Regions from separate parts of the Paenibacillus sp. FSL R5-0636 genome, predicted to be linked through region 1. Evidence: riboswitches for the same ligand, from Rfam matches in the RefSeq annotation. Region 1 holds a riboswitch; each other region holds the start of a gene.

Evidence for each region. A riboswitch is a leader RNA that binds a small molecule or an ion and turns the genes downstream of it on or off. The one in region 1 is predicted to bind cobalamin.
Region 2: another riboswitch for cobalamin. It lies ahead of MKX34_RS02380 (anaerobic ribonucleoside triphosphate reductase); the one in region 1 lies ahead of metE (5-methyltetrahydropteroyltriglutamate--homocysteine S-methyltransferase).
Region 3: another riboswitch for cobalamin. It lies ahead of MKX34_RS04560 (DUF4430 domain-containing protein); the one in region 1 lies ahead of metE (5-methyltetrahydropteroyltriglutamate--homocysteine S-methyltransferase).
Region 4: another riboswitch for cobalamin. It lies ahead of MKX34_RS03910 (S-layer homology domain-containing protein); the one in region 1 lies ahead of metE (5-methyltetrahydropteroyltriglutamate--homocysteine S-methyltransferase).

Annotation. Positions count from the first base shown of each region.
Region 1 covers NZ_CP150232.1:5,031,243-5,034,398, forward strand. Annotated here, with positions in the region: gene metE (5-methyltetrahydropteroyltriglutamate--homocysteine S-methyltransferase) at 1-1,468, opposite strand, end outside; cobalamin riboswitch at 1,623-1,829, opposite strand; gene MKX34_RS22960 (undecaprenyl-diphosphate phosphatase) at 1,929-2,789, opposite strand; gene MKX34_RS22965 (DedA family protein) at 2,840-3,156, opposite strand, start outside.
Region 2 covers NZ_CP150232.1:543,127-546,282, reverse strand. Annotated here, with positions in the region: tRNA gene MKX34_RS02390 (tRNA-Thr) at 428-499, opposite strand; gene MKX34_RS02385 (MTH1187 family thiamine-binding protein) at 594-902, opposite strand; cobalamin riboswitch at 1,281-1,516, shown strand; gene MKX34_RS02380 (anaerobic ribonucleoside triphosphate reductase) at 1,758-3,156, shown strand, end outside.
Region 3 covers NZ_CP150232.1:1,062,194-1,065,349, forward strand. Annotated here, with positions in the region: gene MKX34_RS04555 (hypothetical protein) at 1-1,462, shown strand, start outside; cobalamin riboswitch at 1,590-1,793, shown strand; gene MKX34_RS04560 (DUF4430 domain-containing protein) at 1,963-3,156, shown strand, end outside.
Region 4 covers NZ_CP150232.1:898,895-902,050, reverse strand. Annotated here, with positions in the region: gene MKX34_RS03910 (S-layer homology domain-containing protein) at 1-1,941, opposite strand, end outside; cobalamin riboswitch at 2,105-2,306, opposite strand; gene MKX34_RS03905 (cellulase family glycosylhydrolase) at 2,649-3,156, shown strand, end outside.

The sequences.
Region 1 (3,156 bases):
CGTGGACCAGAACATCCAGACCTAGCTTTTCTTGGAAGGTAATTGCATCCGCGATCTGCTCACGAACAAATCCATCATAACGCTCCTGATTCCAGACCCCTTTACGCCATTTCAATCTCGCCTGGCGCACTTCGACTGTCTGCGGAAAGCTACCAATTGTAGTGGTTGGCAGAAGTGGAAGCTGCCATTTCTCTTGCTGCACCTTTAAGCGCTCAGCAAAAGGCAGACTGCGTTGGTCTGGTAGAGCTGCAAGTGCAAGCACTTGCTCCGCCACATCCTTACGGCCACGCTCAGGTAGTGCGCGGAACGCTGCAATAGCTTCACGACTAGCGGCCAGCGCTGCTTGAGAAGCTTCTCCTTTATCTGCGATGGCTGCTCCGAGCAGACTAAGCTCTTTAAGCTTCTCATCGGCAAAGGCTAACGCATTCTTAACTGTCGCCTTCAGCTTCACTTCACCTTGAACGGTGACTGGGACATGCAGCAGACTGCAAGAAGGCTGAAGAATAAGACGATCAAGCGGTACATGAACGCTGAGCTTTTCTACCAGTTGCAGCTTGGCGTCTAAATCGGAACGCCAAATGTTCCGTCCATCAATAATTCCGGCACCCAGCCATTTGTCCTTCGGCCAGCCAAGACGTTCGATGGAAGCCAGATTCGTTCCACCATCGTGCACAAAGTCAAGACCCAAGCCTTGAACAGGCAGCTCTAGCAGTGCCTCCAGCGGCTCAGCAGCTTCAAAATACGTCTGTAAAATAATATTCAAGCCCGGCACGGAGCCGGCAATGTCTGTGTATATCGAGTTAAGCAGTGTTAATTCTTCTTTACTTATGCCTGTAACAATCGCTGGCTCATCGATTTGTACCCAGCTTACCCCTTCTTGCTTCAGTTCCTGTAGCAGTTGAACATAGACTGGAACAAAACGTGCAGCAATCTTGGCGATATCTGCCGCTGCGTAACCTTTGGACAGCTTAAGGAAGGAATACAGACCTAAAAGTACCGGTTTACCTTCAATCCCTGCCTGCGATTTAGCAAAACGATAAGCCGCTAGAGGTTTGTTTTCAGTCAGGCGTGGTGTTTGTGTGCCGATCTCTGGAACGATATAGTGATAGTTCGTATTGAACCATTTGGTCATCTCGCAGGCAGTAGCCTCAGCATTACCACGGGCCATTGCAAAATAAAGATCAAGCCCGATGTCGCCGCCATCATACGCATACCGTGGAGGTACGATTCCAAACATAACAGCCGCATCCAACACATGATCATAAAATGTAAAATCATTTACCGGAATAAGCTCAATTCCTGCTTCTTGCTGGGTCTTCAAATGCTGCAGCTGGATTGCTGCCATTTCGGAGCGGAATTGCTCCTCATTTATTTTCCCCTGCCAGAATGCCTCCAGTGCCTTTTTCCATTCGCGGTTCTTTCCGATTCTCGGATATCCAAGATTGCTTACTTTTACCTTATTCGTCATTTCGATACACTCCCTCTTCAATCTCTTATTTCAAACTCCAAAACTACTTGCTTTCCTATAAAAAAGAGCGCCCTTCCCTAAAAAAGTCAAAGGGAAAGACGCCCATGATATACCCATGGTTAACGTCTAACACCTCCCTATCTTCCGTAGGTGAAGCAGTGCTGTTGAAACAGGCAGGTCTCCTGGCTAGCGGCGTCAACATCTTGAGCAGTCTTCCCAGCAGTAGTAAATTGCCAGTGACCTCTGTTGCTCGAGATTCTTCCGTTACAGTGGCGGGACCGCATCGGCTTCGAACCGAATTTCCCTATTAAGCCTACCGAATTACTATTTTCCGGTCAGCACCTGTCTCCGATATCATTCATCATTTGAGTGTCTTAATCTGATGTCATCATACGTGAAAGCCCCAGCAATCTGCAATAGATTACTGGGGCTTCTGTTATATCGATTCCTTATAACGGACTTAGAAAAATACGAAATATACTACAGCAGCAAGAATTATACGGTATATAGCAAACGGTAAGAGCTTGATACGATTGATCAGTTTTAAGAAGAAACGCATCGATAACAGCGCAAATAGGAAGGCACTAATAAAGCCTGCAATAAAAAACGGCAGCGCGTCCATGGTGAAATATTGCCAGTTCTTCATCAGTGACAACAGACTGGCACCTGCCATGATGGGTACTGCCATAATAAACGTAAAATCAGCAGCGGCACGATGGCTCATCCCGAGGATTACGCCACCAGAAATCGTCGAGCCCGAGCGTGAAAATCCAGGCCATAACGAAAAACACTGTACAAGACCTACACCAAGTGCCTGTTTGTATGTAATCTGATCTACACTCTCAGTTCTGATCTTCTTCGGCCCAAACAGATCCGCAATAATCATTAATATAGCCCCGATCACTAGACCAATTAACACCGTTGAGGTAGAGAATAAATGCTCATCAATATAATCATTAAACAGAACACCTAACACACCTGCAGGCACTAACCCTACCAGAACCTGTGTCAGCTTGAGGTGCCCGCCCTGCTCTAACTGCGGTAGCTTCTCTGTTACAGGATCCAACTGCTTACGGCTGAAACGCCTTAAGCCCAACAGATCAATGAATCGATTTCTAAAAATCACAACAACCGCTAATATAGAACCCAGTTGAATAACTATTTTGAAGGTATTTGCCGTATATTGTCCAAATAACTCCTGTGATTTCAGCCACATATCATCAACAATAATCATATGACCCGTGGAGGATACTGGAGCAAATTCGGTTAAACCTTCAACAAGCCCCAAAATAATGGCTTTAATAATCGTTAATAGCTCCATGTGTTTCCCTCCTTTTTAATAGTCATTTCTATTATCAGTCCTCCACCCGCTTAGCCCTCAGTGTTCATTCTCCGGCTGCGTTTGCGGAAGTACAGAAACCCAAGAATAACTAATCCGCCAGCAATTAGTACATAGACCACATTGGAGTACACATCCATGTACATGGCAATGTCTTCCCAGGATTCGCCCAAAGCCGCGCCAATAAGCACAAGCAGCAAATTCCATCCCAATGTGCCAATCGTTGTGAAGATCATAAATACTCCAAATTTCATACCTGACATTCCCGCCGGAATCGAAATCAGACTGCGGACCAGCGGAACCATCCGACAAAACAATACAGTCCAATAGCCATATTTATCAAACCAGG
Region 2 (3,156 bases), 2.6 Mb from region 1:
TCTATGAAAATTAATATTACCGCACATTTTAACATTGATATTACTTTATCTCTTCATCTGTTAGCCGTAGCCAGTCTTGCTTATGAACTCAGTTCACTGACGAGCTCGTGAAATTCGAGCGAAAAGTATCTGTACTAAGACACCTTGTGGTGTCTTTTTTATTTTTATAGTAATTACCATCTAACCGATCTGCCCCCGCAAGAAAAAAGCAGCTTATGCTGCTCCTCCTCCACCATCCTTCATTCTGATTGCTGTCAGCTTGCGACACGCCTTCCATCTGCTCGACAGTGACCACTAGTCATACCGTTTTCATTAGCGATTTCGCCATGTCTTATCTTTTAGAAGAATGTTAGAAGCCAGGGGATTTAATGAAAAATGACGCGGTCCCGAAACCTCGGAAATCCGCGCCACGTATGGTTTTTTGGGATGCTGGTGAAGGGAATTGAACCCCCGGCCTACGCATTACGAGTGCGTTGCTCTACCCCTGAGCTACACCAGCTTAAGGCTGATTTTTCTGTCAAACAAAAAATATTATACAACTTTCAGCCAGAAACGCAAGCCTATTTCTCCCTGTTTTCCGCCCTCCTAAACTGCTAATCCACCTGTAGCTTACGCTCCACAGACTCTAACTTTCCACGGCTAGTGGAGGGTTTATCGCGGCGGTCGTCTATTTTAAGTGAGGTAGAGACACGTTCTGCACCTGCGGCAAAAGGAGACTCATGCAAAGCTTCTACCGCGGCAAAAATGCGTTGCAGAGGCCCTTCGATGATCGTCCCCATGGACGTAAGTTCATATGTAATCCCTTCTACTGTCTTCAGCACCCGCTGCATATCCGCAACATAGCTGCTAAGACTGGTACTGCCTGTTCCAATTGGAATAACTGTAACTTCAGCAATAGGCATGAGAATACCTCCTCGAAATTTTATAGTACCTATCTTCTTCCATTGTAACAATTCCACCGCTCTGTCACAAACTAAGCAAGATTATCCTCCCTTATCTTTTCTATTTCTTCTGATTACTTCAAAATATGACTTTGGGCTAAGAGTATTTTCTCATGCGCAAATTCTAGGGTCATCTGCACTATATTTATGGACTCTTTGTGGCATCTTTTCGGACAATTTATGAATCATTTCGCATCTCCCTGTGGATCAATTGTGGATTACTTATGGACAGCCTGTGGATCATTTGTGGAGTACTTTTAAAGAACCCGCTCCCCGCGCGGGTTTTCTAAAAAACTGTTTACAAACACAACATCTTGGGTTATTTTTATCTAACGACAACAAAATATAGTGGAGACAGGCGCTTTGATCCTTAACCGGATTTAGAGCTTAATAGGGAAGCGCGGTGAGAATCCGCTGCGGTCCCGCCACTGTAACCGGATGGCCTTCTTAAGCTTCTGGGAAGCTTGAGAATCCACATCTCCCGGCAGATGCCACTGAGGGTTAGGAACACCCTTGGGAAGGCGCCGAGAGATCCCACGGAAGCCAGGAGACCTACCTGTTTCGACGACACCAACTATTGATGCCTGCGAGGAACAGGGATGGTGTCCGCATGCGGTCATCTACGTAGAGACCTCTGCAAATATCCGTGTGGATATTTACATAACGCATCGGGCATTTTCTGCCATCCTCGGGTAGGGGATGCTTTTTTTATGTAATCAGAACAAATATACGACTGCTTATGGCAGTCCAACTTCCTATGGATATATGGATTTGATGATAGATGTTTTTCTTTTATACTGAGAGGAGAGCTGTACAATGACGTTGTTGGAGAGACAATTTAATGGAGTAGAAAATGCACGGGAAGTTCTTTTAGAAGAGCTCATTGATTTAGGCCGGGATATTATCGACAGTCGGGATATGGACCTATTGCGCGAGAATGCCAATTTGAATGGAGAGAGTTTCTCCGGTAAAATGAGCAAGTTCGGCAGTGAATATTCAAAATGGTACGCCCGCAATTTTACGATGCCGCCGCAGCTAGTGCAGGCTATTGATGACAATGTCGTCTATGTGCATGATCTGGATCAATACGCGATTGGAACGACGAACTGTATTTTTATCCCGTTTGATAAACTTCTCCGTGAAGGTTTCAATACCGGCAACGGCAGCGTTCGTCCTCCGAACTCAATAATGACTGCTATGTCTCTGGTAGCGATTATTTTCCAATCCCAGCAAAATGCTCAATATGGTGGTGTATCCGCCAATAAACTCGACTATGATCTGGCACCTTATGTAACCAAATCCTTCGCCAAGCTGTTCCGCAAGGGTCTGGATTATTTTGAAGAAGGACAAGCTGATGAATCTTTGGGCGAGATTACGATGAGCCGGACCGATCTGGCGGAGTTATATCCAAGAGCGTTCCGTTTTGCACTAAAGGAAACCGAAATCGAAACCCTGCAAGCGGCTGAAAGTATGGTACATAATCTGAATACCATGTCCAGCCGATCCGGTGGACAAATACCGTTTACCAGCATCAACTACGGTACTTGTACTTCACCAGAAGGTCAGCTTGTGATCAGTTCTCTGCTAACAGCAACTATGAACGGACTTGGCAGCGGAGAAACACCAGTGTTCCCGATTCAAATCTTCAAATGCAAGCAAGGAATCAATCAACAACAAGGCGATCCTAACTATGAACTGTTCCTAAAAGCGGCTGAATGTTCTGCGCGCAGACTATATCCAAACTTCGCTAATCTGGACGCTCCGCTCAACTTGCAGTATTATGATCCAAGTGATCCTGATACGGAGTTCGCTACAATGGGCTGCCGAACCCGAGTGCTCGGTGACCGTTTTGGTCGTAATCATTGCTCTGGAAAGGGCAACCTTTCCTTTAATACACTGAATCTGGTTCGGCTAGGTCTGGCACACGGCACAGTAACAGGCAGACGTACCATCGCAGACGAAGCTGGCTTCTATGAAGATCTAAATCATTATATGGATATTGCGCTGGAAGGACTTCTTCATCGGTTCCACATTCAAACCGCACAAAAAGCTAAAGCTTCCGATTTCATGATGCGAGAAGGCGTCTGGGAAGGCGGCGAGCATCTTGCACCTGATGACACTGTAGGCGATCTGCTAAAGCATGGCAGTCTGTCTCTTGGCTTCATCGGTATGGCGGAATGTATGAAAGCTATGTACGGCAAACACCATGGCGAGG
Region 3 (3,156 bases), 3.1 Mb from region 1:
ACATGATCCGGTGGCTTCTGTAGCGGAAATTCATGAAATTGTAGATAAGGCAGAAAAAGATCGCCGCAAAGGAACCGGAGTTGCTCCTAAGGCACTCTCCCTAATGCAGGATCTTGCTGCTTCAGCAGATAGATTCTTACTGAACCGCTTATCGCTTTCCGATATGACGCAGGAGGAGCTTCTGGAGGTAGTTTTTTTACGTTATGGTAATGTTGTCGATTGGCAGCCGCCACTGGATAGGATTAGCAAGCAGAAAGAGAATGCGCTGCGCGCCGCTTACCGCTGGTTTGGTGAAGAGAAGCCGAATGAGGAGATTTTTGCAGGATTGTCTCCGCAGGAACTAGACGATGTGCAGCTACTGGGTCGTCGTTTGCTAAAAGAGGCGCGTGTTCTGGAACCCTTTGAACGGCTTCCGCTAGCCTTTTACTATACAACTCAGCGTGAAGGAGGTCCGCTGGATTACGATGCGCTTCTGGAGCTGTTAAAGCGTAAAGCCGGTTCCGACAAAGAAATCATCTATCGGTTTTTTGCTTGGTCGCAAGGCAATCCTTTATTTACGGTTTCGAATAAAAAGCTGCAACCGGGTTACCGCAAAGCGATTCTGAAGTATTTCCTGAGCAGTGATCGTGAAGCGTTCAAGAATCGGGAATTCCGAAAGAACTATGTCGCGGCAGCTCGGCCTGCTCTGCAAAATGTGTACAATGAAGCCCGCTCCCAACTGGCTTCCCCGCTGGCGCGCTGGATCAGCCGCAGCCGATTTCGACTCTTAATCTCCGGCTCCATTACGGGTATTCTGGTGATTATTGCAATTATCGTATTCAGTATGCTGCGCCCGGATGATACGAAGACGGCTCTGCCGGGGACAAGCCCTGAGCCGACCCCTGTTCAGAGTGCAGGTAATGAGCTGCCTCCGGCTTCAGTATACTTGAAGGATCAGAGCGACGAAGGAGATAAGGGGAGCAGCATATTGGTGTTCACCTTCGCAAGTGCAGATGACTGTGTGCAGTTTCAACCGACTGAGATTAGTTCAATGTCTTCGTCTACAGAGATAGATAAAAGCTTTAAGGTCGCTGCTACGAATGGCACTTGTCCAGTGCCGTCAACGGATGGGACGGATGAGGGAAACGCCGCTGACGATTCAGATGCCGCTGGCACTACTGGAGGAACAGCAGAAGGTGCAGATGCTACTAACGAAGTAGCTGATGCTTCTCCGTCTCCTACGCCTTCCTCTGATACTGAGGACAGCACTGGGTTGCCTTCCGCAACAGCTGTGACTGAAGGTGAACAACCATCCTATCAGGTTGAGGTTACATTGGAGCCTGGAGCGACAATTCTAGAGAAAAGTATGATCAAGGCCGGAAGATTTACATTGATCGTAGATCCCGACCCTAATATTCCACCAGCTTCTGATTCAAGTGCTGAACCCTCCCCAACTGCAAGTCCGGAAGGAACAGCCGAATAACAAGCTTTCTGAACAGCAATACCTACCGGCAGGTGGTGTATTGCTGTTCATTTTTTTGCTGCCCATACTAAGCTTTTCTATAGACATGCTATGTATTAATAGATATGATTATGGATGTCAAAATAAGATACTACATACTGGAAAAGGTGCAGACTCTATCAATCTAGTCGTCTGCTTAAAAGGGAAGTCCGGTGCAAGAGTCCGGCGCGGTCCCGCCACTGTATGTGCGGAGTTTTTCTTCTATAAGCCACTGCCCCGAAGGTAGGGTGGGAAGGTGGAGAACAGCGATGAAGCATCAGCCAGGAGACCTGCCTTTTTCGTGAGCGTTTCTATTCTTCGTGGGGTAAGAATGTGGAACATATACAGATGGACTGTTGGCAGGAAGCAAGCGCCTCAGCCTCGATTTGTAATCTTCCCTGACCGCCCTCCAAAGGGGCGGTCTTTATGTTATGCGTCTTATTCCCAGCAGTACCCATTCTTATACAGAAAGAGGTTAAACAATGAAGAAAATCATGTCTTCCAAGTTTGTAGCACTTGGGCTGGCCTTATTCATGGTCATTTCAATTCTAGGAACATCTCTTGCTCCGGCAGGACAAATATTTGCAGAAGCGAGCGCTGGCTCCGGTCTGGAAGCAACTGCTGCGGAGCGGATTAATGTTGCGGATGCGACTTATGCGGCTGCAGAATATCTCTTGAAAGGTGGCGTGCAATCGGATTGGCAAGCTATTGGATTAGCGCAAGCAGGATATAAGCTGCCAGCCAGTTACCATTCAGAGCTTGAGAAAAAAGTAAAGGATGCAGCTGGCAATTTCGCCAATGTAACCGATTATGCTCGAATCGTGCTCGCAGTGAGAGCGATTGGTGCAGATCCTACTAGCTTTGCTGGTAACGGAACGACTCCTGGCTATAATCTGATTGAGAAAATTTATAATAACAGCAAGCTCAGTGAACAGACGCTAAATAATCCGGTATATGCTTTACTTGCGCTGGATTCTGGTAAATATAATATCCCAAGTGACGCGAAATGGACGGCGGATAAGCTCCTTACGGAGATTCTCTCCAAACAAAATCCGGATGGGGGCTTTGCATTAACCTCAGGCGCAAGTGAGCCTGATATGACAGCGATAACCTTGACGGCTCTGGCGGCACATAAAAATAATCCCGAAGCCTACTTAGCAGGGCTACAAGCCGTAGCTTGGTTATCTGCAGCTCAAGATAGCCATGGGGGTTACGGTGACAGTGCTGAAAGTAGCGCACAAGCAATCCTTGGACTCACATCCTTCGGAGTTGATCCTAGTGGATTAGAATACACCAAAAACAAAGTGGATCTAATGGAGAACCTGCTTAGCTATCGTCTAGCTGATGGTAGCTTCACCCATAGCCGTGGTGGAAGCAGTAATGTTCTGGCGACAGAGCAAGGACTTCAGGCGCTGGTTGCGTATAATTTGCTGTATAAAGGAAGCAACAGTAAGCTATACGATTTTTCCAAATCCTCCGTTCAGAGCTCACTCATCTACGCTCCTGTAACGATTGAGGGACCACGGGCCACGTTGGCACAAGGGTACGCCTATGCTGGCAACGCACTTGGAGCGTTAGAGAAGCTGGCGCTTCAAACGAACTTGCCGATCACGAATCCTTCGGGCAGTTATGTGACTGGCATCGGAAGTATTGCTGCTGGAAGCTTTGGTGGTTAT
Region 4 (3,156 bases), 2.9 Mb from region 1:
TTCCACTTTCACATCATTCATATCAAAGAGACGGCTGCTATGATTGATCAGACGATCATAAGACACAAGTGCATACGTACCTTGGTCCGTTGCCATATTGTCTACTTTGCCTGTGAGGATATGCTTAAATCCACCCTCAGGTGCAGCAAAGCTAAGCAATGCATCAATAAGCGAATTTCCACTTTTAACAAATCTAGTGTCAGTGTGCGGATCTACGCCTACACCAGTTAAGGCTACAATTACCTGTGAGATACTTTCGCTGCTAGTGCTTCCCCAGCTTGTAAATCCGCCTTGATTGTTTTGGTTATCGGACAGCCATTGGATGGCCCGATCCACGGCGGCTTTTACATCATCTCGGGTTGCATAATAAGGTGCAAGAGCTTGCATCGCCATCGCAGTCATATCGACATCGGCTTTGGTTACGCCTAATGCCCAGCCACCAGCTTCTGCTGTACCTTTTTTAACCTCTTTATCTAAAATGTACTGAACTAGTTTTTCTCTTGTGGTCTGTTCTGTAACTCCATCAACTACTGGGATCTCATAGTTATGGCTATCTAGCGCAATCAGAGCAAAAATCGGACCATTATTGCCTTGCTTTTGGATATATTGATAATCAGCGAGTGCTTTTCTCAGATCATATCCCGCAACATTTGTGATATCTTTTCCGATAGAGGTAAGCCCAAGAATCGCTCTGGAATTCTCTGTGCTTTTATTGGCGTCGAGTTTTCCATCCTCTTTAATGATCGATGCTATTTTCGTTGCTACATTGTTGTAATAAAGATCGTAATAACCGTTAGGTACTGTATAGTTCGCCCGTGCCAGAGAAAGGATCGACCATTCTCCACTACCTGTTCCAAACGACGGATTCTTTACAGTGTTTAGAATATAGGCAAGGCTTTTATCTAACTGTTGTTTGACGGCAACTGTAGTTTCCAGTTTGTAAGTAACTTGATAAGTTACATTTGTTTTGTTTCCAGCTCCGTCAAGAGCCGTTACAGTAATTGCATTACTGCCTGAATTCAGAGAAGCTTTGTACTCCCCATTCGCAGGTGATAAAGTAACACCATTCAGCTTCACTTCTGGAATGATGTCACTATATACATTGTCTGTGACAGCTACTTTGAAGCTTATTTCTTTATTGGATACTTCCTGTTTATCTTGTATGCCACTTACTGTAATAACAGGGGGTTCTATGTCTAATGCATGGTTAAGCCCTACAAGTGCATGATCTACACTTATTTGAGAGCTTGCCATATTTTCGAGCACGGAATAGGCTTGATAAACTGCCGATTGTACTACTGGTCTGTCCAAAATAGTTTCTTTATTAGGGTCACTGTTAATCTCGGCGATTTCCGCAGTTAAAGCATCCTTATTGGCAAGTTGAACTGGGATTTCTCCCCAGCCACCAAGATCAGAACCATAGCCATAAGTGGTGAACTGAGTTCGAATAATGTCACCGTCTTGAGGCTTATAATCGGTCATCCCAAACGGAGGAAACACATTATTTACTGCATACATCCAACCCGACATGGAGGTATAGTCAAACTGACTTAACCACTCTGGGTCTGCTTTAGTGCCGACTGTTTTCCCATCGGCTGAAATCATATCTAAAATATATTGTGGAATATTGACTTCACTTCTGCCACTATCTTTAACCTCTGATAAATAAAAACCACTATCTATATTTCCTAAATATCTATAATTCCCATCACCTAGCGCACGTGTTATTAAAGATGCGCCATTATCGCCTTCATAAATCGGAACTTTAATAGGCTCCTTAATATACCCTTGGCCTAAGGTGAATTTCTCTACGGATACAGATACATACCCTTTAAGGGTAGAGCTTGCTCCATTTGCTTGAGCCGGGATAACACTTGTAGAGAATGTCGTGATAAATACAGCTACAATGAGTAACCACGCTAAAAACTTATTTTTCTTCATTTTTCCATAACCCTTCCCTTCATACCTATGATAAAAAAACAGAATAAACTTTCTCATAACCACAAAAAAACCACTCAACATAAACGTCAAGAGGTTAAGATAGTGAACCACAATACTAGCTGGCAAACACTATTCAAGCACCTCTCTATCGATCGTAGAGTTTGATGGTGTAACAGAAAAAGGCAGATATTCTGGCTCAAGTATCATCACCCTTACTGCCTTCCCAGTTTCCCAGTGGCATTTTGCAAGGACTCCTCTTTCACAGCGGCGGGACCGCGCGGGATTCACACCCGCTTTCCATTTAACCAATCTATGATTGTACTTCCGCAACATTCATAGTTGGCACCTATTTCTAATTTTAAATTTTCATGCTTCATCATATCTAATATATATGCTTTTGTCATGTTATATTTCTTTTTTGTATAACGGGCAGCTAGAGATAATCCTATTGAATAACCAATTTCTACGAGTAGGGATATTTAAATAATTTCTTTATCCAACTGTGGGGAAAATTAATTTAAATCACTAATTCTTATATGAATTTGCCACAAATTAGTAAGGTACTCGCTGAGTTAATTCTATGTTAGGGTATATTCAGAAAGCGTTTACAAAAATAACATTGGAGGTGTTCGTGTTCATCTAACCACCAAGTACAGCGTCAAAGCCAGGTCCAAGCATCCTAAATTTATCTCACAAAGGAGAATTCAATGACTACGCGAATCCAGAAATCCTTCTTATCATTGACACTTGTCACCGCTCTTCTGCTCTCTCTGTTCTCATCCATGGCTGCAGCTGCAACTAAGGATGAGCAACAAGCTAAGGCAGCGCCAAAGAGTAAGATCCAATCCTATGTAGACGAAATGCAGCCCGGATGGAACCTCGGTAATACTTTAGATGCTACAGGTGAGGACGAAACCTCCTGGGGCAATCCTCGTGTGACCCAAGAACTTATTAAAAAGATCGCCGCTCAAGGCTATAAAAGTATTCGGATTCCTGTGACCTGGGATACTCACATGGGTGCGGCACCAGACTATACCCTAGAAAAAGCCTACCTCGACCGTGTGGAAGAAGTTGTCGGCTGGGCACTGGACGCCAAGCTTTATGTCATGATTAATGTCCATCATGATTCCTGGCTATGGGTAAGCCATATGGAAGAAAAACACGATGAAACGCTGGCGCGTTATAATGCAGCCTGGACTCAAATTGCCGATCGCT